One region of the Pantoea eucrina genome, then DNA from elsewhere that is predicted to be linked to it. Evidence: predicted binding sites of a transcription regulator. Region 1 holds the regulator's gene; each other region holds the start of a gene.

The links. The regulator PurR, encoded in region 1, represses purine synthesis genes. The targets are predictions, from matches to a motif close to CANGCAAACGTTTGCNTG.
Region 2: purM (phosphoribosylformylglycinamidine cyclo-ligase) is a predicted target of PurR. The motif match lies at 3,303-3,320, and genes of this name have one in related genera.
Region 3: LAC65_RS01370 (nucleoside-specific channel-forming protein Tsx) is a predicted target of PurR. The motif match lies at 2,378-2,395, and genes of this name have one in related genera.
Region 4: purE (5-(carboxyamino)imidazole ribonucleotide mutase) is a predicted target of PurR. The motif match lies at 4,365-4,382, and genes of this name have one in related genera.

Annotation. Positions count from the first base shown of each region.
Region 1 is NZ_CP083448.1:1,461,189-1,467,214, reverse strand. Features, by position in the region: gene rnt (ribonuclease T) at 1-464, shown strand, start outside; gene LAC65_RS06905 (Grx4 family monothiol glutaredoxin) at 503-835, opposite strand; gene LAC65_RS06900 (C40 family peptidase) at 1,188-1,976, shown strand; gene purR (HTH-type transcriptional repressor PurR) at 2,274-3,299, shown strand; gene punR (DNA-binding transcriptional activator PunR) at 3,296-4,207, opposite strand; gene punC (purine nucleoside transporter PunC) at 4,316-5,509, shown strand; gene cfa (cyclopropane fatty acyl phospholipid synthase) at 5,782-6,026, shown strand, end outside.
Region 2 is NZ_CP083448.1:2,455,993-2,462,018, forward strand. Features, by position in the region: gene bepA (beta-barrel assembly-enhancing protease) at 1-185, shown strand, start outside; gene hda (DnaA inactivator Hda) at 188-889, opposite strand; gene uraA (uracil permease) at 983-2,266, opposite strand; gene upp (uracil phosphoribosyltransferase) at 2,515-3,141, opposite strand; gene purM (phosphoribosylformylglycinamidine cyclo-ligase) at 3,382-4,422, shown strand; gene purN (phosphoribosylglycinamide formyltransferase) at 4,419-5,054, shown strand; gene pstB (phosphate ABC transporter ATP-binding protein PstB) at 5,155-5,922, opposite strand; gene pstA (phosphate ABC transporter permease PstA) at 5,935-6,026, opposite strand, start outside.
Region 3 is NZ_CP083448.1:306,958-312,983, forward strand. Features, by position in the region: gene LAC65_RS01360 (c-type cytochrome) at 1-620, shown strand, start outside; gene yjdN (VOC family metalloprotein YjdN) at 783-1,220, shown strand; gene LAC65_RS01370 (nucleoside-specific channel-forming protein Tsx) at 1,275-2,138, opposite strand; gene LAC65_RS01375 (hypothetical protein) at 2,843-3,124, shown strand; gene LAC65_RS01380 (sensor histidine kinase) at 3,392-4,750, opposite strand; gene LAC65_RS01385 (response regulator) at 4,747-5,406, opposite strand; gene LAC65_RS01390 (helix-turn-helix domain-containing protein) at 5,584-5,952, shown strand.
Region 4 is NZ_CP083448.1:889,241-895,266, forward strand. Features, by position in the region: gene ybbA (putative ABC transporter ATP-binding protein YbbA) at 1-260, shown strand, start outside; gene ybbP (putative ABC transporter permease subunit YbbP) at 257-2,674, shown strand; gene purK (5-(carboxyamino)imidazole ribonucleotide synthase) at 2,711-3,775, opposite strand; gene purE (5-(carboxyamino)imidazole ribonucleotide mutase) at 3,772-4,281, opposite strand; gene LAC65_RS04130 (UDP-2,3-diacylglucosamine diphosphatase) at 4,413-5,129, opposite strand; gene ppiB (peptidylprolyl isomerase B) at 5,129-5,623, opposite strand; gene cysS (cysteine--tRNA ligase) at 5,839-6,026, shown strand, end outside.

The sequences.
Region 1 (6,026 bases):
CGCTGGCGTTTACCGGTATCGATCCTGCGAACCCGCTGCGCGGCGCAGTGAGCGAATATGAAGCGCTGCACGCCATCTTTAAACAGGTGCGCAAAGGGCTTAAAGAGAGCGGCTGCAACCGGGCGATTATTGTGGCGCATAATGCCAACTTTGATCACAGCTTCGTTACGGCGGCGGCTGAGCGCGCCAGCCTGAAACGCAACCCCTTTCATCCGTTTGCCACCTTTGATACGGCGGCGCTGAGCGGGCTGGTGCTGGGACAGACGGTGCTGGCAAAAGCGTGCAAGGCGGCAGGTATCGATTTTGACAGCACGCAGGCGCACTCGGCGCTTTATGATACAGAGCAGACGGCAATGCTGTTTTGCGAGCTGGTAAACCGCTGGAAACGTTTAGGTGGCTGGCCGCTGGCGCTAAATGACGCTGAGGCAGAGAGCGAAGCGTCAGGCGAAAGCGCGGCAGAGTAAGAGAATGAAAAAGGCCGGCACAGCGCCGGCCTTTTAATTTATTCCGCTTCTTTGTGTTTCTCAGCGGTTTCTTTGATCAGCGGCTGAAGTTCACCGCGCTGGAACATCTCAACGATGATGTCGCAGCCGCCGACCAGCTCCCCATCCACCCACAGCTGCGGGAAGGTTGGCCAGTTAGCGTATTTTGGCAGTTCAGCACGGATATCAGGATTCTGCAGGATATCAACATACGCGAAGCGTTCGCCACAGGCAGAGAGCGCCTGAACAGCCTGAGCTGAGAAGCCGCAGCTTGGCAGTTTTGGCGATCCTTTCATATACAGCAGGATCGGGTTTTCTGCGATCTGGCGCTGAATTTTTTCAACAGTACTCATTTTTGCCTTCCTTAATTCTTCACTTCGTGTTTGTTTATTGTAGCGACTTCATCCCGCGACTGAAATCGGGAATTTGCCTCGCTGCGGCATGAATCGCCATGTTTGTTAAGTTTGCCGCCACGGGCGTATGACGAAGTGTGTATTAATACACGATTAGCAATAAATATGCTGCGTTAACCGCCTGAAACCGCTCATTTTTGCTGCACAGCCCTTGTGTTGATGGATTTAATAAAAAAGACCTTACCTTTTGTAAAAAAAGTGGATTAGAATCAATCCGGCGCTGATCGCTGATCAGAATTTTCTAATATTGCCGCGGTCTGCTTCTGCAGCCTGCCGAACCTGTAACCGGACTATGCGTTTACTGATTACGCTTTTCATACTGGCTTTTGCTCAGCTGTTTTTTAACGTGGCCGCTGCTTCACCGCACAAGCCGGTTAACGCCAGCCTGCAGAAAGCGGAGAAAAAGAGTGCGCGCGACGATGAGCGCCGCAAACGACGTCCGGTTAAAACCTCGGCTAAAAAAACACGCGTCACGCCCGTACAAAAAGTTAAATCGAAAAAAAGCCTGCACGCAGAACCGCCTGCGACTTCCCGTACCGCCCGTAAAAAAGCGCCCGCCCTCTCCGCCAGCAAAAAATATGGTCATCAGCGTACCAGCCGGAAAATAGCAGCCGCGGAAGAGAGTACCGATGCGCTGACCGGTATCAGGCTCAGCAAATCCCACCGTCTGCGCTACCAGAAGGCGCGTGAAACCGCCATGACTAAACTTATGGGCCAGCTGGGCAAACCTTATCAGTGGGGTGGCACCTCTCCGCTTACCGGATTCGATTGCAGTGGCCTGGTCTGGTACGCCTACAAAGATCTGGTCCGTTTCAAACTGCCGCGCACGGCCAACGAAATGTATCATCTGCGCGATGCCGCTCCCATCAAGCGCGAAATGCTGGAGAAAGGGGATCTGGTGTTTTTCCGCATCAATAATCGCGGTACAGCCGATCATGTTGGCGTTTATCTGGGTAACGGCAAATTTATTCAGTCGCCGCGTACCGGCAAGGATATTCAGATCAGCGCGCTGGGTGAAGATTACTGGCAGAAGCACTATGTTGGCGCACGCCGCATGATGACACCTAAAACCATTCGTTAGCGGTTGCGCAACACGCCGCGCGCGTTTTGGCCTGAACACATACCGGCTGCCGTAATCTAAATATTTTCGCCTGACCTCAGGTAAAAATCTCGTTTTATGCCCCTCACCTTGCTAGAATCGCCGCCTTTCGTTGCGCAACACCTTTTGCGCACGCTGCTGTCATTATCTGTTACGGTTAATTACTCGCCTTAAATCAGCCATTTTTATGCTGAAACCGGGCAGAAAACCCTGCGCAGACGCAAACGTTTAACACTATACTTATCATAAAGTTGCGATAGGTTTAAGAGGTCCATTTTCATGGCAACAATTAAAGATGTGGCAAAACGCGCTGGCGTATCAACGACCACGGTTTCGCACGTCATCAATAAAACGCGCTTTGTCGCTGAAGAGACGCGTAATGCCGTGTGGGAGGCGATTAAAGCGCTGCACTACTCTCCCAGCGCCGTGGCGCGCAGCCTGAAGGTTAATCACACGAAAACATTGGGTCTGCTGGCGACATCCAGCGAAGCCCCCTACTTTGCTGAAATCATTGAAGCGATTGAAAACCACTGCTTCGCTCAGGGCTATACGCTGATTCTGGGCAATGCGCACAATGACCTGCAAAAACAGCGCGCCTATCTGTCGATGATGGCGCAAAAGCGGGTAGATGGCCTGCTGGTGATGTGCTCTGAGTATCCGGACGATCTGCTTCAGATGCTGGAAGAGAATCGCAATATTCCGATGGTGGTCATGGACTGGGGCGCTTCCCGCGGGGATTTTACCGATACCGTGCAGGATAACGCCTTTCAGGGCGGCTATCTGGCCGGCCGTTACCTGATCGAGCGGGGTCATCGCGATATTGGCGCTATTCCGGGCCAGCTGGAGCGCAATACCGGCGGCGGACGGCACGCCGGCTTCCTGCAGGCGATGCAGGAAGCGGGGATCGCGGTGCGTGCGGAGTGGATCGTACAGGGCGATTTTGAGCCGGAGTCGGGTTATCAGGCGATGCAGCAGATCCTGAGCCAGAAGCAGCGGCCTACCGCTGTGTTCTGCGGCGGCGATATTATGGCAATGGGCGCCATCTGCGCCGCCGATGAGATGGGCCTGCGCGTACCGCAGGATATTTCGGTGATCGGCTATGATAATGTGCGCAACGCCCGCTACTTTACGCCGGCGCTGACGACGGTGCATCAGCCCAAAGCTCAGCTGGGTGAGAAAGCGCTGGAGATGCTGCTGGACCGCATTACCAGTAAACGTGAAGAGCCGCAAACAATTGAAGTTCAGCCCAGTCTGATTGAGCGTCGCTCCGTCGGGGATGGTCCGTTTCGCGACTATCGCCGCTAAGCGTGGCGCTCGCTGAGCCACTCATGGTTTAGCGTCTCAGCATCCCCCAGGTATTCCAGCAGCCAGATCAGCGCTGGCGACGCCCGCTGCTCGGCCCAGCTGACGCAGCAGGGACTCTCCGGAAAGGGCTGCGGTAATATCAGCTCCACCAGCGCGCCGCTATCCAGTAGCGGCCGCGCCAGATGTCCCGGGATCATCCCCACGCACAGGCCAGCCTGCAGGCAGTCGATTCCGGTTTCCCACTCCGGCACCACCAGCCGGCGCTGATTATCCAGCGTCCAGGTCATACGGCGCGGCAGCGCGCGCGACGTATCTTCCAGCACCAGCGACGGCCAGGCGCGCATCGCCTCTTCGTCAGGATGCGCGCTCTGCGCCAGTGGATGATCCGGACTGACCACGCAGCGCCAGTTAAGGGCGCCCATATCCTGAAAAGCAAAGCGTCCGCCAACCGGGATCGCCTGCGTGGCGCCGATGGCTACGTCAACCCGGCCATCGGCCAGCGCATCCCATACGCCGTTAAACACTTCATAGCTGATGATCAGCTCCATATCGGGAAAGTGGCGATAGAAATCTTTCACCAGCTGGCGCGTGCGCTGCGGCTTGACGATACAATCAACGGCAATAGTGAGCTGGCCGCGCCAGCCGTTGGCCAGCTGCTGACACTGGCGTCGCGTTGCCAGCATTTTTTTGATAACAGAGCGGCCTTCTCGCACAAAATGCTCGCCGGCCGGCGTCAGGACCACCTCCCGATGCTGGCGTTCAAACAGCTCCACGGCAAGCCAGCTCTCCAGCTGCCTGATGGTATAGCTGATAGCAGAAGGCACGCGGTGCAGCTCCTGCGCTGCCGCGCTGAAACTGCCGGTGCGGGCGACGGCATCCGCTACCTCAAGTGCATATTCAGACCACATATTTTTGCCTTCAAAAAATTTAACAGCACTCTGCAAATATTAGCGTTTCACAAAGCTGACTGCACCCTTTTACACTCCTTCGCGTTTCCCTGCCGAATGAGAAAAATAGTGATGTCATCTAAAGGATTTCTGCCCTATCTGGCGCTGCTGAGCATGCTCGGCTTTCTCGCCACGGATATGTATCTGCCCGCATTCAGCGACATGCAGCGTGATTTTGCCACCGCTCCGGGTGTTATCAGCGCCAGCCTGAGCCTGTTTCTGGCGGGCTTTGCCTGTGCGCAGGTGGGCTGGGGACTTCTCTCTGACCGCATTGGCCGCAAACCGGTTTTACTGGCGGGCCTCTCAATCTTTGCCCTGAGCTGTCTGGCCATGCTATGGGCCGACAACGTCTGGCTGATGCTGGCGCTGCGCTTTATTCAGGCTGTGGGCGTCTGTGCCGCCGCCGTGAGCTGGCAGGCGCTGGTTATCGATCGCTACCCTAAAGCGCAGGCCAATAAAGTGTTTGCCACTATCATGCCGCTGGTGGCGCTCTCTCCTGCTCTGGCTCCGCTGCTGGGTGCCTGGCTGATGAGTCATTTTCACTGGCGCACTATTTTCCTGGTGCTGACGCTGATTACCCTGGTGCTGCTGGCAGGTACCCTCAGACTTCGCTCGCCGCGTATCTCTCAGGCGGCGCGCGGCGATCAGCCTGGCTGGCTGACGCTGCTCGCTACCCGCGCCTACAGCGGCAACGTGCTGATTTACTCCGCCTGCTCTGCCAGCTTCTTTGCCTGGCTGACGGGTTCACCCTTTATTCTGGCGGCCGCGGGCTTAACCCCGGCCGATATCGGGCTCAGCTATGTACCGCAGACGATTGCCTTCCTTATTGGCGGTTTTGGCTGTCGTGCGCTGCTTAATCGCTTTCAGGGCGCGCAGCTGCTGCCCTGGCTGCTGCTGATTTACAGTCTGAGCATTATGAGCCTCTTTGCCGTTGCGCTGCTTCCCGCGCCGTCGCTTTTTGGCCTGCTGCTGCCTTTCTGCGGTATGGCGCTGGCAAACGGCGCTATCTATCCGATTGTGGTTGCCAGCGCGCTGGCGCCGTTCCCGCACGCCAGCGGTAAAGCTGCAGGTTTACAGAATCTGCTGCAGCTTGGCTTATGCTTCCTTGCCAGCCTGATTGTCTCGGCTGGTTTGCAGCAGGCGCTTTATCACACTACGCTGGTAATGGTAAGTACGGTGGTGCTCGCCTGGATGGGCTTCGTCTGGCAGCGCGCAACGGCTAAATCAGCCGATATCGCCCATCCCTGCGAAGACAACGCATAAGCCGGTCTGGTGCTATTTTGCCAGAGAGCGATCCGCCCGCATTCGCGCCGCGGGTCGCTATCTCTTCTGACATTCATAACAATAACAGCGCTCCCGGTCTTTCCGGGACAGCATCTGCGTGCGGCCAGGCCGCTGCGCATTGCGTGAGTCCGGACTATTCATACCTCTGTTAATGTGGTTTAGCTGCGCACGGCACCACCCTGCGTTCTTTCACAGACCTGATGCAGATCCTTCTGTTTCCCAGGTCATATTTACAAAGTGATGGAGAAGCTATGAGTTCATCATGTGCAGAAGCAGTCACTCCCGAAGAGAATCCGTGGTTTCGTATTGCCCGGAAGTTACTTGAACAGGCAGATATTCGCGTTAATGGTTCACGACCGTGGGATATTCAGGTTCATCATGCTGACTTTTTTAAGCGCGTGATGCAGGAAGGCTCACTGGGTCTGGGCGAAAGTTACATGGATGGGTGGTGGACGTGTGAACGACTGGATATGTTTTTTCATCGCGCGCTCAGACA
Region 2 (6,026 bases), 990 kb from region 1:
ATGAAGAGCTGTCAGCGCGGGCGGAGAGCCTGGCGCTCAGCGGCCAGCTCGATCAGGCCATTACCGCGCTGGGCAGCGCCAGCGCACAGGTGCCGCTTGGCAGCCTGAAGCAGGCGCGTTATGACGCGCGTATCGATCAACTGCGTGAGCTGCAGCGGCGTTTCCGGCAGTATCAGAAAGGATAACGTCAGAGTCCGAGCGTCTCTTTAACAAACGGGATCGTCAGTTTGCGCTGGGCACTGATAGAGGCGCGATCGAGACGATCCAGCGTTTCAAACAGCGTGCGCATTTCACGATCGAGACGCTTCAGCAGAAAACGCCCGACATCTTCCGGCAGTTCAAAACCGCGCAGCCCGGCACGCAGCTGCAGCGCCTGTAATTTATCCTCATCTGAGAGCGGCTGCAGACGATAGATTTGTCCCCAGTCGAGACGGGAGGCCAGATCGGGCAGGCCAAGACTGAGCTGGCGCGGCGGCCGATCGCCGGTGATCAGCAGGCGGGTTTTACCGGTTTCAAGAATGCGGTTATAAAGGTCAAATATCGCCATTTCCCACTCCGCTTCCCCGGCAATACACTCAATATTGTCGATGCAGACCAGCGCCAGATTCTCCATGCCTTCCAGCACCTCCGGCACAAACCAGGTCCGCTTATCCAGCGGCACATAGCCTACCGCTTCATCGCGGGCAGACATTTCAGCGCACGCCGCGTGCAGCAGGTGACTGCGTCCACCGCCTTCGCGCGACCAGAAGTAGAGATAGCTGCCGTGTTGCTGCGCCAGTGCGCCGCGCAGTGCGGCAAGCAGCGACGGATTGTCCCCTGGCCAGAAGCTGGCAAAGGTTTCATCATCAGGTAAGTAGAGTGGCAGTGAGAGCTGTGCCGGCGTGTTCAGAAGTACCTCAGCAAGTGAGCGGGCAGAAAACGGCGCAAGTTTATCACGATCCTCTGCAGAGATGAACCAGGCGTCCCTGCCCGGCGGCTGCGCTTAGCGATCCTGATGCTCCTGCGCCTCCAGCACCACCTCTTCCGGACGTAAAATATTGATAACGCGGAAAATCAGCGCCAGCGCAACGCCGACCAGCGTGGCCAGCGCCATGCCTTTCAGCTCTGCCGCACCGATATGGACTTTGGCACCGCTCACGCCGATGATCAGGATCACCGAGGTCAGGATCAGGTTCTGCGCTTTGTTGTAGTCCACTTTTGATTCAATCAGCACGCGAATACCGGAGGCGCCGATCACGCCATACAGCAGCAGCGATACGCCGCCCATCACCGGCACCGGGATCGCCTGAATCGCTGCCGCCAGCTTGCCCACGCAGGAGAGCAGAATGGCAAAAATCGCCGCCCCGCCAATAACCCAGGTGCTGTAAACGCGGGTGATCGCCATGACGCCGATGTTTTCGCCATAGGTGGTATTGGGCGTTGATCCAAAAAAGCCGGAGAACATGGTCGAGAGGCCGTTGGCGAACATAGAGCGGTGCAGCCCCGGATCGCGGATCAGATCTTTTTTCACAATATTTGCCGTCACGACCAGATGCCCGACGTGTTCGGCAATCACCACCAGCGCGGCAGGCAGAATGGTCAGCATAGCCGCCCACTCAAAGCGCGGCGTGTAGAAGGTTGGCAGCGCAAACCAGGGCGCGTTTTCCACGCTGCGCCAGTCAACAATGCCCAGCATTGAGGAGAGCGCATAGCCCACCAGCACACCAATCAGAATCGGGATGATGGCAAGAAAACCGCGAAACAGCACGGAGCCAAACACCGTAACCGCCAGCGTCACCATGGAGATCAGTACGGTGGTGCTGTTCGGTGCCGTACCTTCCGCCGGTAGCAGGCCCGCCATATTGGCCGCCACGCCTGCCAGCTCCAGCCCGATCACGGCGACAATAGCGCCCATCGCGGCGGGTGGAAACATCACGTCCAGCCAGCCGGTGCCCGCTTTTTTCACAATCAGCGCCACAATGCAGAACAGCAGACCGCAGAGGATAAAGCCGCCCAGCGCCACTTCGTAACCCAGCGGCAGCAGCAGCAGTACCGGTGAAATAAAGGCGAAGCTGGAGCCGAGATAGGCAGGAATTTTACCTTTGCAGATAAACAGATAGAGCAGCGTACCAGCGCCGTTGAACAGCAGCACGGTCGCCGGGTTAATATGAAACAGGATCGGCACCAGCACCGTGGCACCAAACATCGCAAACAGATGCTGCAGGCTGAGTGGAATGGTTTGCAGCAGCGGCGGGCGTTCGCTCACCCCAATGGCACGTCTCGTCATCTTATCCCCTTCCCTTCCTGTATGACAGGCGGTTAATTACTGTTTTTTTGTTAAAAAAAAGCCGACTCTCTGGTCGGCTGCTCAAATACTATTTCTTAAAAATGCTAATGCATATTCTGCCTGCAGCTGCAGGCCGGGCGTTGCCGGCGGCATTGGGCTCACGGCCAGCGCGGAACGTACCGGCGCAGGCAGCGGTTTCGGGCACTGCCCGAAGGCAACGCGACCAGCAAAACAGCCCGGAGTAAACATTACTTCGTTCCGAAGATCTTATCGCCGGCATCGCCGAGACCAGGAATGATATAGCCTTTCTCATTCAGCCCCTGATCGACTGACGCGGTGTACAGCTCAACGTCCGGATGCGCTTTCTCCAGCGCGGCAATACCTTCCGGGGCCGCTACCAGTACCAGCACCTTGATGCTGCTGCAGCCCGCTTTTTTCAGCAGGTCGATGGTGGCAATCATTGAGCCACCGGTCGCCAGCATCGGATCGACGACCAGCGCCATGCGCTCTTCGATGTTAGAGACCAGCTTCTGGAAATAGGGCACCGGCTCCAGCGTCTCTTCATCGCGGTAGACACCCACCACGCTGATACGCGCGCTCGGCACGTGCTCCAGTACCCCTTCCATCATGCCAAGACCGGCACGCAGAATAGGAACGACGGTAATTTTTTTACCTTTGATTTGATCAACATCAACCGGGCCGTTCCAGCCTTCAATCGTTACGCGTTCGGTTTCAAGATCGGCGGTGGCTTCATAGGTCAGCAGGCTGCCCACTTCCGAGGCCAGCTCGCGAAAGCGTTTGGTGCTGATATCATGCTCACGCATCAGGCCCAGTTTGTGTTTAACCAGCGGGTGTCTGACTTCCACGATTTTCATGATTATTCTCCCGGAATTGAGTTGAGCTAAAAAAAAATCGCCGGATTATACCGCCTTTTTGCTTTTGCGCCACAGCGGATTGCGCAGGGGGATGGCTGCCTGTCCTGAGAATAGCGGAATCGCGAAAATCTGACATAACGAATATCGGGCGTGAGATCAGACTCGCAAACGTTTGCCTGCGCTGTTAGAATTGCCGCGCTTAATTTTTGCCACCAATCGCAATCGCGTGGGGATTCCGCAGTGACCGACAAAACCTCTCTCAGCTACAAAGACGCCGGTGTTGATATTGATGCTGGTAACGATCTGGTTGACCGTATTAAAGGCGTAGTAAAGAAAACCCGCCGCCCGGAAGTGATGGGTGGACTGGGCGGCTTTGGCGCGCTGTGTGCGCTGCCGCAGAAATATCGCGAGCCGGTGCTGGTTTCGGGAACGGATGGCGTCGGTACTAAACTGCGCCTGGCGATGGATCTTAAGCGTCACGACAGTATCGGCATCGATCTGGTTGCGATGTGTGTGAACGATCTGGTGGTACAGGGCGCCGAGCCGCTGTTCTTCCTCGACTACTACGCTACCGGCAAACTGGACGTTGATACCGCCTCTGCGGTGATCACCGGTATTGCCGAAGGCTGCCTGCAGTCAGGCTGTGCGCTGGTAGGCGGAGAGACGGCGGAAATGCCGGGCATGTATCACGGCGAAGATTATGATGTCGCTGGCTTCTGTGTCGGCGTGGTGGAGAAATCGGAGATCATCGACGGCAGTAAAGTTCAGGATGGTGACGTTCTGATTGCCCTGGGGGCAAGCGGCCCGCACTCCAACGGCTATTCGCTGGTACGCAAGATTCTGGAAGTCAGCGCCACCGATCCGGAACGCGAGCAGCTGGAAGGTAAATCGCTGGCCGATCACCTGCTGGCCCCGACCCGCATCTATGTAAAAAATATCCTGAGCCTGATTGAGCAGGTTGATGTGCACGCCATTGCCCACCTTACCGGCGGCGGCTTCTGGGAAAACATCCCACGCGTGCTGCCTGACAATACGCAGGCGGTACTGGATGAGCAGAGCTGGCAGTGGCCGGCGGTGTTCAGCTGGCTGCAGCAGGCGGGGAATGTCAGCCGCCATGAGATGTATCGCACCTTTAACTGCGGCGTCGGCATGGTGATTGCCCTCAGCCCGGATGAAGCAGACAAAGCGGTACAGCTGATGCAGGATGCCGGTGAGCAGGCGTGGAAAATCGGCGTTATTAAGGCGTCTGATTCCGCAGAGCGTGTGGTTATCAATTCATGAAAAAACTGGTTGTACTGATCTCCGGCAACGGCAGCAATCTTCAGTCCATCCTTGACGCCTGCGCCAGCGGGCGGATCAACGGCAGCGTTGCTGCCGTTTTCAGTAATAAAGAGAGCGCTTACGGCCTGACGCGTGCGCAGCAGGCGAGCGTGCCGGGCCTGGCGTTGTCGCCCGGCGACTTCCCCGATCGCGAAGCTTTTGATCGCCAGCTGATGCAGGAGATAGACGCCTTTGAGCCCGATCTGGTGGTGCTGGCAGGGTATATGCGCATCCTCAGCAGCGCCTTTGTTGCGCACTATCACGATCGCCTGCTGAATATCCACCCTTCCCTGCTGCCAAAGTATCCTGGCCTGCATACCCATCGCCAGGCGCTGGAGAACGGTGATAAAGAGCACGGCACGTCGGTGCATTTTGTCACCGATGAGCTGGATGGTGGCCCGGTCGTTCTGCAGGCGCGGGTACCGATTTTTCCCGGTGATGATGAAGCAGAAATAACGGCACGCGTGCAGCATCAGGAGCATGCCATCTATCCGCTGGCCATTAGCTGGTTTATGGATGGCCGGCTGGTGATGCGCAAAGGCAAAGCATGGCTGGATGGTCAGCCTCTGCCCGCAGAAGGGTACGCCCCGTAGGTATGTCAGGGGCGCATGAATGCGCCCATCTCCTAGCCCCCGTAGGGGGCGCATTTATGCGCCCCTGGGTTAGAACGCAATAACGCCCCGGTAACCGGCGTTAACCAAACCGGCCGGTGATGTACTCTTCGGTGCGGCGCACGCCGGGTGCGGTGAAAATCCGATCGGTGTCGCCGAACTCAATCAGCTGTCCCTGATGCATAAACGCGGTGTAATCAGACACGCGGGCCGCCTGCTGCATATTATGCGTCACCAGTACCAGCGTGAAATGCGCCTTCAGCGTGGTCATCAGCTCCTCAATCACCAGCGTAGAGATAGGGTCGAGCGCGGAGGTGGGCTCATCCAGCAGCAGCACTTCTGGCTCAATGGCAATTGCCCGGGCGATCACCAGCCGCTGCTGCTGGCCGCTGGAGAGCGTCAGCGCGTTCTGCGCCAGATGATCTTTCACCTCCCCCCAGAGCGCCGCCGCGCGCAGTGCGCGTTCGCACGCTTCATTTAAAACCCGGCGGTCGCGCACTCCCTGCAGACGCAGGCCATACACCACGTTCTCATAAATCGATTTGGGAAACGGATTAGGGCGCTGAAACACCATGCCGATGCGCCGCCGCAGGGCAGGCAGATCCTGCCCTGCCTGCATTACCGGCAGCCGATCAAGCAGGATTTCGCCTTCGGTTCGGCAGCCGCTAATCATATCGTTCATACGGTTAAAACAGCGCAGCAGCGTGGACTTTCCGCAGCCGGATGGTCCAATCAGCGCCGTAATGCGGTTTTTCGGGATCTGCAGATCGATAGCGTTCAGCGCCTGGCGCTCGCCGTACCAGAGCGATAGCTTGTTTACGCTTAGCGCAATGTTCTCAGTGGACGTCATATTTCAACCTTGTTAGTGCGTCATCAGCCGGTAGCGTTCGCGCAGCCGGTGGCGCAGCACCATCGCCAGCAGATTCAGCGACAGAATAATCATGACCAGCAGCA
Region 3 (6,026 bases), 1.2 Mb from region 1:
GTGACGGGCTGGGCCGCTGGAGCGAAGAGGAGCTGAAGCAGTTCCTGCGCTTTGGCCGTAACGATCACACCGCGGCGTTTGGCGGTATGACCGAGGTGGTGGAACACAGCCTGCAGCATCTCAGCGATGAGGATATCAGCGCGATTGCGAAGTATCTGAAGTCGCTGGGCGCCAAAGATCCGCAGCAGGCGGTATTTACCCCGGATGATACGGTAGCGAAAGCGCTGTGGCACGGCGATGACAGCCAGCCGGGCGCGTCAGTCTACGTAGACAGCTGTGCTGCCTGCCATAAAACTGACGGTTCAGGCTATCAGCGCTTCTATCCGGCGCTGCGCGGCAACCCGGTCGTGATGGCTGACGATCCGGCTTCGCTGATCCACATTGTGCTGGTGGGCGGTACGCTCCCAGGCGTGAAAGGCGCGCCGACGGCCATCACCATGCCGGCATTTGGCTGGCGTCTCAGCGACCAGCAGGTTGCGGATGTGGTGAACTTTATTCGCAGCAGCTGGGGCAACGGCGTTACCACCCGCGTAACGGCTGGCGACGTGGCGAAGCAGCGTAAGGATAAAACGGTACAGCCTTATCAGGGCAGCGCGGATATCCACGCATTAGAGAAGTAAGCGCGCCTGCGGAGCATTAATTATCCGGGCCTGGTGCCCGGATTTTTTATGGGCGAAAAACAGCGACGGATCAGCCAAAGCCAGCGCGGGCGGGGGCTGAACGCGATCGTCTACACTTAGTGGTGAGTGCAAAAGCTCACTAACTGATAAGCGGAGGGAACGATGCAAGTAAGTCCTTATTTGTTTCTGTATGGTCGCTGTGAAGAAGCCATCGAATTTTACCTGCAGGCCACCGGCGGCAAAGTGCTGCAAAAAATGACCTTCGGCGATAATCCGGAGCAGGGAGAGCAGGTGGGCGATAAATCCGCACCGCCGCTGCCACCGGAAAAAATCATGCATGCACATCTGCAGATTGGTCAGGGCGAGCTGATGCTGAGCGACGGCGATACCAGCAAGCCACCGGCCTCTGAGCACGCGGGTTATGCGGTAAGCCTGGCAACCACTGACGAGAAAGAGGGCAAAGAGTGGTTTGATAAACTCTCTGCTGGCGGCAAAATCACGACCGAATGGCAGAAGACATTCTGGTCAGACGGCTTCGGCATGTTTATCGATAAGTTCAACATTCCGTGGCGTATCAACGTCGTGAAGTCGCAGGATTAACGCCTCTGTTTTTGCCCCTCCGGTGCTGCATCCGGCGGGGCAAAACTGCCATGCTTAGAAGTTGTAACCTGCCACCAGATAGTAACCCCAGCCGGTTGATTTCACTTCAAACGGACCATTGCCGAAATTCAGCTCCTGACCATCCGCCCACTGACCGCCGTTATGGAAATAACGCGCAACGGCAGAGACGTGCCAGTGGTCGTAGTTCAGTGATAAAATATGACTTGAGGCAACAGAGTTACTGGTGCGCGAGCGGTCAGATTTATCGCGCAGATCGGAGCCCCAGTCAAAGTTGGTGAAGCCGATATAGCTCAGCTTGCCGCCCCACAGGTCGGTAATTGGCACAAAGTATTTTACCTTGAAGCGGTAACCATCCCAGCTGTTCTCGTTGGCCGCACCGTAGTTTTCCCACTGATATTTGGCGTAAACGTTAAGCGAGAGGCCGACATCGCTGTGGGTGTCGATATCGGTACCGAGACCCATATACCAGGTGTTCTGCCGGTTGTCGCTGTTGCGGCCCATATCGTAGATATAGTTGTTGGCAAAGAACCACTCTTTAAACGGACCGAATGCCAGGCTGGTGCCCGCCAGCTTGTCGAGCGACAGACGCGGCTCAATTTCCATAAACAGCGGTGTGCCGTGATCGAAGATGCCATTGGCGTTGCTGTTGCCCGCACCGAAGAAGTTTGGCAAATCGATGTAGCCGTAAAAATCGAACCACTCCTGTTTGGTAAAGGCTTCATATTCCAGGTAGACGTCGTTATTAAACTGCGGCCCGAAACGGGTATGGGTGCTGCCCACCACGTTTACGCTCTGATGCCACCAGTCAGACAGATATTGCGGGTCGCTCTCTGCCTGCGCTGCGCCCATTCCGCTACCAATCAGTAATGCACCTGCTATCAACGATTTAAATTTCATTATTGTTTGACCACTTGCTGAGGATCGCCGCAGAGATGCCACGATCGAATGAGTACGTTCCCGGGTATTGAGCAGTATGCGGCGATAACGCGTGCTGACTGCCAGCCTTCAGGCCCGCGTAATGTGCCTGTAACAGAGCGTTAGAAAATAGATTTTCATCACATTTGTCAAAAAGTGTTGCAATAGGATTCAGTTATTTTGTGACAATTGTCACATATTCTATCTGCAGCGAACGGAACTCCGCAACCGTTTACGTGGTCGCGAAGAGGTACGATTGGGAGTGGGGCATGGACGCCGGTTCCGTTTGCTACGGGCACCGGTTCCGGGTTAAGCGCCGGTTCCGTTCGCCACGGAGGCGGTTCCGTTCGCCGTCAGCGGCGGCAGTAGCCTGTGCCCCGGCACGGCGACCGGGCAGAGGACGCCAGGCCGCGCCCTCTGCACTCCCCGGCCCTGCGCCAGCCCCGTCCGCCGCTGCGCGGTTCCCTCGCTCACGCCCGCTTCCCGGGGACCGGCCGCCATTCGCTCCTGCTCACCGCGCCCTTTCGCCGACGTCCTGTCGGCTCATCCCGGAACCGTGCCCTCCCTCGGCGGACCCGGATGGCGCTTCCCGCCGCTGCTGATTTTTTTCTCTTTCTTACGGTTTTTATGGCTGAAGGTTTCGTGAAAAGCTTCAGACCACACCGCAACACTTTTAAAAAAACAAAATGAAGGGTTTACAGGCGGGGAGTAAGGCGCTTCCCGCCGCTGCTAATTTTTTTCTCTTTCCTGGGATTTTTTATGGCGGTGGGCTCTGGTGGTTTGCGCTTTTTTTCTTTCTTAAATTTTTTATGGCTGAAGGTTTTGTGAAGAAGCTTCAGCGCACACCAGACCAAATTAAAAAAGAAATGAAGGGTTTACAGGCGATGGTAGAGGGCGCCATCCGCAGCGCCGGGCGCAGAGCGACGGCCAGGGCGAGCCGGCAGGACGCCGGCGAGAGCGCGGGCTGAGCAGGAGCGAATCCGCGCGGTCCGTTAAGGCCGGAGGGATAAGCCCGGGAATTCGCGAGGACGGCGCGGGGCGCGGATTGCTAAGGGGCGCGCCCACCCGCCCCTTAGCCCGTCCGCGTGCGGAGATGCCGCTGAAACTGCCAGAAGCCTGGCGGGCGGAACCCCCTCAGTGCCGCGCACTGCTTAGCGCACCCCTGCGCTGGCGGGCGGAACCCCTCCGGTGCCGCGCGCTGCCGCAATCAGCCCCGCGCGGCTCAGCGCCAGCCCCTATGGCAACGTCACCCGCACCCGCAGTCCGCAGCGCTCGCCCTGAGGGGTAAGACAGTTAGAGAGCGCCACCTGCATCTGATGCTTCTGCGCCACGCTGCGCACAATCGACAGGCCGAGACCGCTGCCCTGCGCCTGCACGTCCGGTGAACGGGTAAAGCGGTCAAACGCCCGCTCAAGAAACGATTCCGGCATACCGGAACCGTTATCGACGATATCGACCACCGTACGATCGCCTGTGCGGTGCAGCAGCACATCGACCAGGCTTCCTTCTGGCGTATGCAGCATTGCGTTGCCGATGACGTTATCAAACAGAGTGCGCAGCTCAGAGCGGCTGGCCTGCAGCCGGTAACGCGTGCTGCCGCTATAGCCGATATCGATGCCGCGCTTATCGGCAACCACCATCAGCTGCTCAATACTCTCTTTCAGCAGATCGTCGAGTTCGATCGTTTCCGCGACCGGCACCGCGGACCGATCCTCCTGACGTGACACATCCAGCAGCTGCGTCACCAGATGACGGGTGCGGCTGACGCCCGCTTCCAGCTGATCAAACTGACGGCGCGCCTCGCCGGGCTGAATATGCTGGCGCAGATTCTCCAGCTGCAGCGTAACGGCGGTGACCGGCGTGCGCAGCTCATGCGCGGCATCCTCCAGAAACTGCCGCTGGGCGGACCAGGCGGCGCGCAGTTTATCCAGCAGCGCATTATAGGCGGCGACCAGCGGCAGCACTTCGTCAGGCAGGCCATCCGGCGATACCGTATGCGGGTGCAGGCTCTCCTGCGCCGCGATCTGCCGGGATGCCACCAGCAGATTGCGCGTAATGGCGCGTACGATCAGCCAGATCAGCAGCAGCGACAGCGGCATCATCAGGATCAGCGGGATCACCGCCGAGAGCACGCGTTTTACCATCAGGCTTTTCATATAGCCGATATTGTGCAGCACCTGAACCGTGCCGATTTCACTGCCCGCTTCGCCAGGGCGGGTATAGACGCGCCATTCACAATCGTCACCGCAGTCGCCAAGGCGTAAATCGGACCAGCCGTGCACCGCCTGCAGCGGGGCTTTCAGCGCCGGCCACGAGCTGGCACGCAGCTGATTATGCGTATCCCACAGCTGGACGATGTAAGCGCTTTTGAGCCGGTCCTGATCGAGGATCGTCGGGATCAGCGCGGGCATGGTCTGACTGGCTGACCAGACGTCGGCCACTTTTGCGAGCTGATCGTCCTTCATTGAGCCCATCATGTCGCCGTAGCAGTGGAAAAAGTACCAGGTCACGCTACCAATCATCGCCAGATGCAGCAGCACCAGGCTCATCAGCAGCTTATTGCGCAGGGAGCGCAGAAACGTAAAATTTTTCATTGTGCCGGTACCCGCCAGCCAAGGCCGCGCACGTTGCGAATCGCTTCGTTGCCCAGTTTACGCCGCATGCCGTGGATCAGCACATCAACGGCGTTGCTGGTGACCTCTTCGCCCCAGCCATAGATGCGATTCTCCAGCTGTTCGCGTGAAAGGATCGCGCCGGGCCGCTCCAGCAGCGCATAGAGCAGTGCATATTCGCGAGCGGTAAGCTGTTCACGCTGGCCCTTATAGAGCACTTCCCGCGTCATCATATCCAGCTGCACGTCGCCGCTGCCGAGCAGTGAGTCGGCGGCACCGTGGCGGCGTCGGGTGATAGCGCGCATACGTGCCAGCACCTCCTGCAGATCAAAGGGCTTGAGCAGATAATCATCCGCGCCGCTATCCAGCCCCTGAATGCGCTGGGCAACGCTGTCCCTGGCGGTCAGCACCAGCACCGGCGTCATATCACCGCGGGCGCGGGCACGCCGCAATACGTCGATACCATCCTCACGCGGCAGGCCAAGATCGAGCAGCACGCAGGTGTAATTGCTTTCCGACCAGGCGTGCGAGGCAAACCGGCCGTCGCGCACCCAGTCCACCGACCAGCCTGCGGCTTCCAGGGCCTGCTGCAGGTTGGCACCAATCATCTCATCATCTTCTACCAGCAGCACGCGCATGGAGTCTCCTTATCAGTGTGGGGCAGTGTAACGCTGCATTCTTAGCGAAAAATTATCACCGCTGAATTTTACCGCTGCGCGCTTTGCTAATTCTGCGCTAATTCTTCGCTAATTAAGGGATAAATCTCCTGCGCTACAGTGGCTCTTCAGGAACAGTCTGTTAAGCCGGAGGGTGCGATGAATCAGCGAGAGTTTATCCGTAGTTTACTGGAGTGGATTGAAGATAACTTAGGTCACGATCTGCATCTGGATGAGGTGGCGCGTCGATCGGGCTATTCACGCTGGCATCTGCAGCGTCTGTTTCGTCAGCACACCGGTTTTTCACTGGCTGAGTATATCCGCCAGCGCCGTCTGACTGAATCGGCATTAACGCTGCTTAACAGCGACGACGCCATTTTACAGGTCGCCATGAACTACGGTTTTGATACGCAGCAGGCCTACACCCGCACCTTTAAAAATTATTTTCGCATTACGCCAGGCCAGCTGCGTCGTCAGCGTCGCGTTGAGCCGGAGCGGCTGCTGCTGCCTTTTGCCGTCGCCGTATGACCGGCCAGCAGCGGAAAGAAAATCGGGTGCAGAACGGCGCAATACCTTTTAAGCTGCGGGTCATGTTTCTCTGA
Region 4 (6,026 bases), 570 kb from region 1:
TTCCTGCACAGCTTTCAGGAGGCGAACAGCAGCGGGTGGCACTGGCGCGCGCATTTAGCGGGCGTCCCGGCCTGCTGTTTGCGGATGAGCCCACCGGTAATCTCGATCGTCAGACCGGGGAGCGCATTGCCGATCTGCTGTTCTCGCTCAACCGTGATTACGCCACAACGCTGATCCTGGTGACCCATGATGAGCAGCTGGCCGCGCGCTGCGATCGGCGGCTGCGGCTGCGTGACGGCAAGCTGTGGGAGGAGGCATGATCTGGCGCTGGTTCTGGCGCGAATGGCGCTCGCCTTCGCTGCTGATTGTCTGGCTGGCGCTGACGCTGGCGGTGGCCTGCGTGCTGGCTTTGGGTTCCATCAGCGATCGCATGGAGAAAGGACTCAGCCAGCAGAGCCGCGACTTTATGGCGGGCGATCGTACGCTGCGCAGCAGCCGGCCGGTGCCGGAAGCCTGGCTGACGCAGGCGCGTGAGGAGGGATTAGCGATCAGCCGTCAACTCAGCTTCACCACTATGACCTTTGCGCGGGAGACGCCGCAGCTGGCAGATGTTAAAGCGGTGGATGACGCCTATCCGATGTTTGGTACATTGCAGACCGAGCCACCGGGCCTGCGTCCGGCGGCAGGCAGCGTGCTGGTCGCCGCGCGTCTGCTGGCGCTGCTGGATCTGCGCGTCGGCGATCCGATAGAGGTCGGCGACGCCACGCTGCGCATTGCCGGTACGGTGATCCAGGAGCCGGACAGCGGATTCAATCCCTTCCAGACGGCGCCTCGTCTGTTAATGAACCTGGCGGACGTTGAAAAAACCGGCGCCGTTCAGCCCGGCAGCCGCCTGAGCTGGCGCTATAAGTTTTCCGGCGACGCCGCACCGCTGGCGCGCTACGATCGCTGGATCGAGCCGCGCCTTAAAGGGGGCGAACGCTGGATAAGCACCGAAAACTCAGAGGATGCGCTGGGCCGTTCCATGCAGCGCGCGCAGCAGTTTCTGCTGCTGTCGGCATTACTGACGCTGCTGCTGGCCATCGCGGCCGTGGCGGTAGCGATGAGCCACTACTGCCGCAGCCGTTACGATCTGGTGGCGGTGCTGAAAACGCTGGGGGCCACGCGACGTGCGCTGCAGCGGCTGATTATCGGCCAGTGGCTGGCGGTGCTGCTGTTAGCGGGCGTGACCGGCAGCGCGCTGGGGCAGGGGATCGAACTGCTGCTGCTTACCCTGCTGAAGCCGGTGCTGCCCGCATCGCTGCCTGCCGCCAGCCTCTGGCCATGGCTCTGGGCGCTGGGCACCCTGTTTGTTATCTCCCTGCTGGTGGGGCTGCGTCCTTATCGTCTGCTGATGGCGACCCAGCCGCTGCGCGTACTGCGGCGCGATGCGGTGGCGCGCGTCTGGCCGCTGCGCGTCTATCTGCCGGCGATGGCGCTGGTGGTGGTGCTGCTGCTGGCGCTGCTGCTGGGGGGCAGCAAAATGCTCTGGGCGCTGCTCACCGGCGTCGTACTGCTGGCGCTGCTGCTCGCCGTGCTGGGCTGGGGTACGCTGCTGCTGCTGCGCCGGCTGGTCGTGCGTAACCTGGCGCTGCGGCTGGCCATTAACCGTCTGCTGCGACAGCCGGCAATGACGCTGAGCCAGCTGGCCGCGTTCTCGCTCTCTTTTATGCTGCTGGCGCTGCTGCTGGTTATGCGCGGCGATCTGCTCGATCGCTGGCAGCAGCAGCTGCCGCCGGATGCACCAAACTATTTTCTGCTGAATATTACGCAGGCGCAGGTGCCACAGGTGCGTGACTTTTTGCAGCAGCATCAGATCAAACCGGAAACCTTTTATCCCGTCGTGCGCGCGCGTCTGGTTGAGCTGAACGGCAAAGCGGCCGATCCGCGTCAGGATAATGCGCTGAACCGCGAGCTCAATCTGACCTGGCAGGCGCAGCGGCCGGATCACAACCCGCTGCTTGCCGGCAGCTGGCCCCCGCGGCCAGGGGAGGTTTCGATTGAAGCCGAACTGGCGCAGCGGCTGGGCGTTAAGCCAGGGGATGAGCTGACCTTTAGCGGCGATACGCAGACGTTCAGCGCGCGCATCAGCAGTCTGCGTAAGGTGGACTGGGAGAGCCTGCGGCCTAACTTCTTTTTTATCTTCCCGCCCGGCGCGCTGGAGCAGCAGCCGCAGACATGGCTGACCAGCTTCCGCATGGCGAATAATCCGGCGCTGCTGGCGCAGCTGAACCGGACGTTCCCGACGCTGAGCCTGCTCGATATTGGCAGCATCATGAAACAGATTGGCCAGGTGCTGGCGCAGGTGAGTCAGGCGCTGGAAATCATGGTGGTGCTGGTGACGCTGTGCGGTGTCCTGCTGCTGCTGGCGCAGATCCAGATCGGCATGCGCCAGCGTCGTCAGGAGCTGGTGGTGTATCGCACGCTGGGCGCGAGCAAACGTCTGCTGCGCGGCACGCTGTGGTGTGAGTTTGCTCTGCTCGGCGTGGTTTCCGGAATAGCGGCTGCGCTGGGTGCAGAGGCCGCGCTGTGGGCACTGCAGCGTAAAATTTTCGATTTTCCCTGGCAGCCCGACTGGACGCTGTGGTTTGCGCTACCGCTGTGCGGAGCGCTTCTGCTGTCGCTGTGCGGCGGCTGGCTGGGCGTGCGACTGCTGAAGGGCAAAGCGCTGTTCCGGCGCTTTGAAGCGGCGTAATCAGGATCCCTCTGTCTGAGGGATCCCGTCAGCAACTCAGAGCTTCGCCTGCGCCCAGGCGAGGCCCGAGGCGTATTCCGGCGGCAGCAGCGGCTGCAGCGCGTGCAGGGCAGTGGCAAGACGTGATGGCTCACTGTCAGTGAGATTCAGGTGTCCCACCTTGCGGCCAGGCCGGACCTCTTTGCCATACCAGTGCAGATGCACCAGCGGCTGCGCCAGCCAGGCGTGGTTTACGTCGCTGCCGATCAGATTCACCATCACCGAGGGTGCGAATACCGCCGGCTGCGGCAGCGGCAGGCCAAGAATGGCGCGCAGATGCAGCTCAAACTGGCTGATGGACGCGCCATTCTGCGTCCAGTGACCGCTGTTGTGCACGCGCGGTGCCAGCTCATTGATCAGCAGTCCCTGCGGCGTGATAAAGCACTCCATCGCCATGACGCCCACGTAATCCAGCGCCTGCATAATGGCGCGCAGCATGGTTTCCGCCTGCTGCTGCTGTGCACTATCCGCCTGCGGGAACGCCACGCTGGTGCGCAGAATGCCCTCTTCGTGCAGGTTGTGTGTCAGCGGGTAGAACACCATGCTGCCATCCTGACCGCGCGCGCCTACCAGCGAAACCTCACCGCTGAAATTGATGCCCTGTTCAACAATGCACTCGCCATAGCACTCAGCGGGTAACGTCTCTGTTTCATCCGCCCGCAGCCGCCACTGGCCGCGACCGTCATAACCGCCGGTGCGGCGTTTGACAATCGCCAGTTCGCCCAGCTTCTCAAACACTGCCGGCCACTCATCAGGTGCGGCCAGCAGCTGCCACGGTGCGGTAGCCAGACCAAGCTCATCCAGCAGCTGCTTCTGCGTCAAACGGTCGGCAAGGCGCGGGAAGATATCGCGGTTCACAAAGGCGGGGTGGCGGGCGAGCTCGCGCGTCAGGGCGGTTTCCGGCCAGCGTTCAATCTCGGCGGTGATCACGCTCTCTGCAATGGGCAGCGAGGCGGGCTCCGCATCCAGTCCCACCGGATAGACCGCAATGCCCAGCGGCTCAGCCGCCTGGCGCAGCATACGGCCCAGCTGACCGTTACCCAGTACGCATACCGGCTTCATGCCTCACCCCGCGGATCCGGATTCTCCAGCACCTCATCGGTCTGCGCCTGGCGCCACGCGGTGAGACGCGATGCCAGTGCCGCATCGTGGGTGGCCAGGATCTGCGCGGCCAGCAGCGCCGCGTTGGCTGCGCCCGCTTTGCCAATGGCCAGCGTACCCACCGGAATGCCGCGCGGCATCTGTACAATCGAGTAGAGGCTGTCAACACCGCTCAGCGCGGCGCTCTGCACCGGTACGCCCAGCACCGGCACCAGCGTTTTTGCTGCGATCATGCCGGGCAGATGCGCAGCACCGCCGGCGCCCGCAATAATCACCTGGTAGCCATGCGCAGCGGCACCTTCAGCAAAACTGAACAGCTTGTCCGGGGTGCGGTGGGCAGAAACCACCTCCACGTGAAAGGGAACGTCCAGGCTGTTGAGAATTTCCTCGGCGAACTGCATGGTAGCCCAGTCACTTCTGGAACCCATGACGATAGCGATACGGGCCGGGGCGGCAGTGGATGACATGCGGTCAACTCCTGTGAATAGACAAACGAACCTGGCCGGTGAGGCAGGTAAGAAGGGCACAGAGGATAGCATGAGATAGCAGCAAGGAAAACGGTTGCGCGGCCAGAAAACGGGCAATTGCACCCGCGAAATCAGAAGGGGAATGCGATCAGTTTTACGCCGCTGGCGTCCAGCTGAATCATCGAGCCTGCGTTGTGCCATGCCCCAAGAACGGCGCGCTGCGCGGGAAGACCATTCAGAGAGAGCGTGTGGATTTCCGGCCGGTGCGTATGGCCGTGGATCAGCAGCGGGGCCTGCTGGCGCTGCATGGCTGCCGCCACCGCCTGCGGATTCACATCCATAATGGCCAGCGATTTATGCTGGTTTGCCTGCTGGCTGCCGGCGCGCATTCTGACCGCAATGCGCAACCGCAGACGCAGTGGCAGCGCCAGAAACAGCCGCTGCAGCCAGCGCTGGTGTACCTTTGCGCGAAAGCGCTGATAGCCAGCATCGTCCGTGCAGAGCGTGTCGCCGTGCATAATCAGCACGCGCTGACCATACAGCTCCAGCACCTGCTCCTCGGGCAATAGCGTCATGCCGCTGGCGCGGGCAAAGCGTTTGCCCAGCAGAAAATCGCGATTGCCGTGAATAAAATACACCGGCACCGGCAGGGCGCGCAGGGCGGTGGCGATCTGCTGATGCAGCGGATTGGGATCGTCATCGCCAATCCAGGCTTCAAACAGATCGCCCAGGATGTAAAGCGCCTCGCACTGCTGCGCTTCACCCTGCAAAAAATGCAGAAAACCGGCAGTAATTGCCGGTTCTTCCTGACACAGATGGAGATCTGCGATAAACAGCGTGCGCGACATTACTCGCTGACGGTCACTTTCTGGATGACAACGTCTTCGGTTGGCACGTCCTGATGCATACCGCTGCGGCCGGTTTTCACCGCTTTGATTTTTTCGACAACATCCATCCCTTCAACCACTTCAGCAAACACGCAGTAACCCCAGCCCTGCAGGCTTTCGTCGCGGAAGTTCAGGAAGTCATTGTCAGCAACGTTGATGAAGAACTGTGCGGTTGCCGAGTGCGGAGCCTGAGTGCGCGCCATCGCCAGCGTGCCTTTGGTGTTTTTCAGGCCGTTGTTCGCTTCGTTGCGGATTTCAGCTTTGGTGGCTTTCTGCTTCATGCCCGGTTCAAAACCGCCGCCCTGAACCATAAAGCCATTGATGACACGGTGGAAAATAGTGTTGTCATAAAAACCTTCACGGCAGTAGTCCAGGAAGTTCTGTACGGTGGCCGGCGCTTTATCATCAAAGGTTTTGATTACGATATCGCCATGGTTCGTCTGGAAAGTGACCATTATATTCGTCCTGTGGAGGTTGTATTCAGTATCAGTTGCCGCGTTCGCGTGCGGACGGGCATTTTGTCGACGCCTCTTATAACATAATTTCCCGGAACGCGTCAGCAGGGCGACAGCATCTGGTATCTCAGCGATGCACAAGTCAGAAAAATACGGCACAATATCAGGCTACCAAAGAAGGCGTCTCCCGCACACGATAAAAACGGAATCGTTCAATGCTAAAGATCTATAACACCCTGAGTCGACAGAAAGAGGAATTTAAACCTATTCATGCTGGTGAAATCGGCATGTATGTGTGTGGTATTACGGTTTACGACCTCTGTCATATCGGCCACGGGCGTACGTTTGTGGCATTTGACGTAGTGGCGCGCTACCTGCGCTATAGTGGCTATCAGCTGAAGTA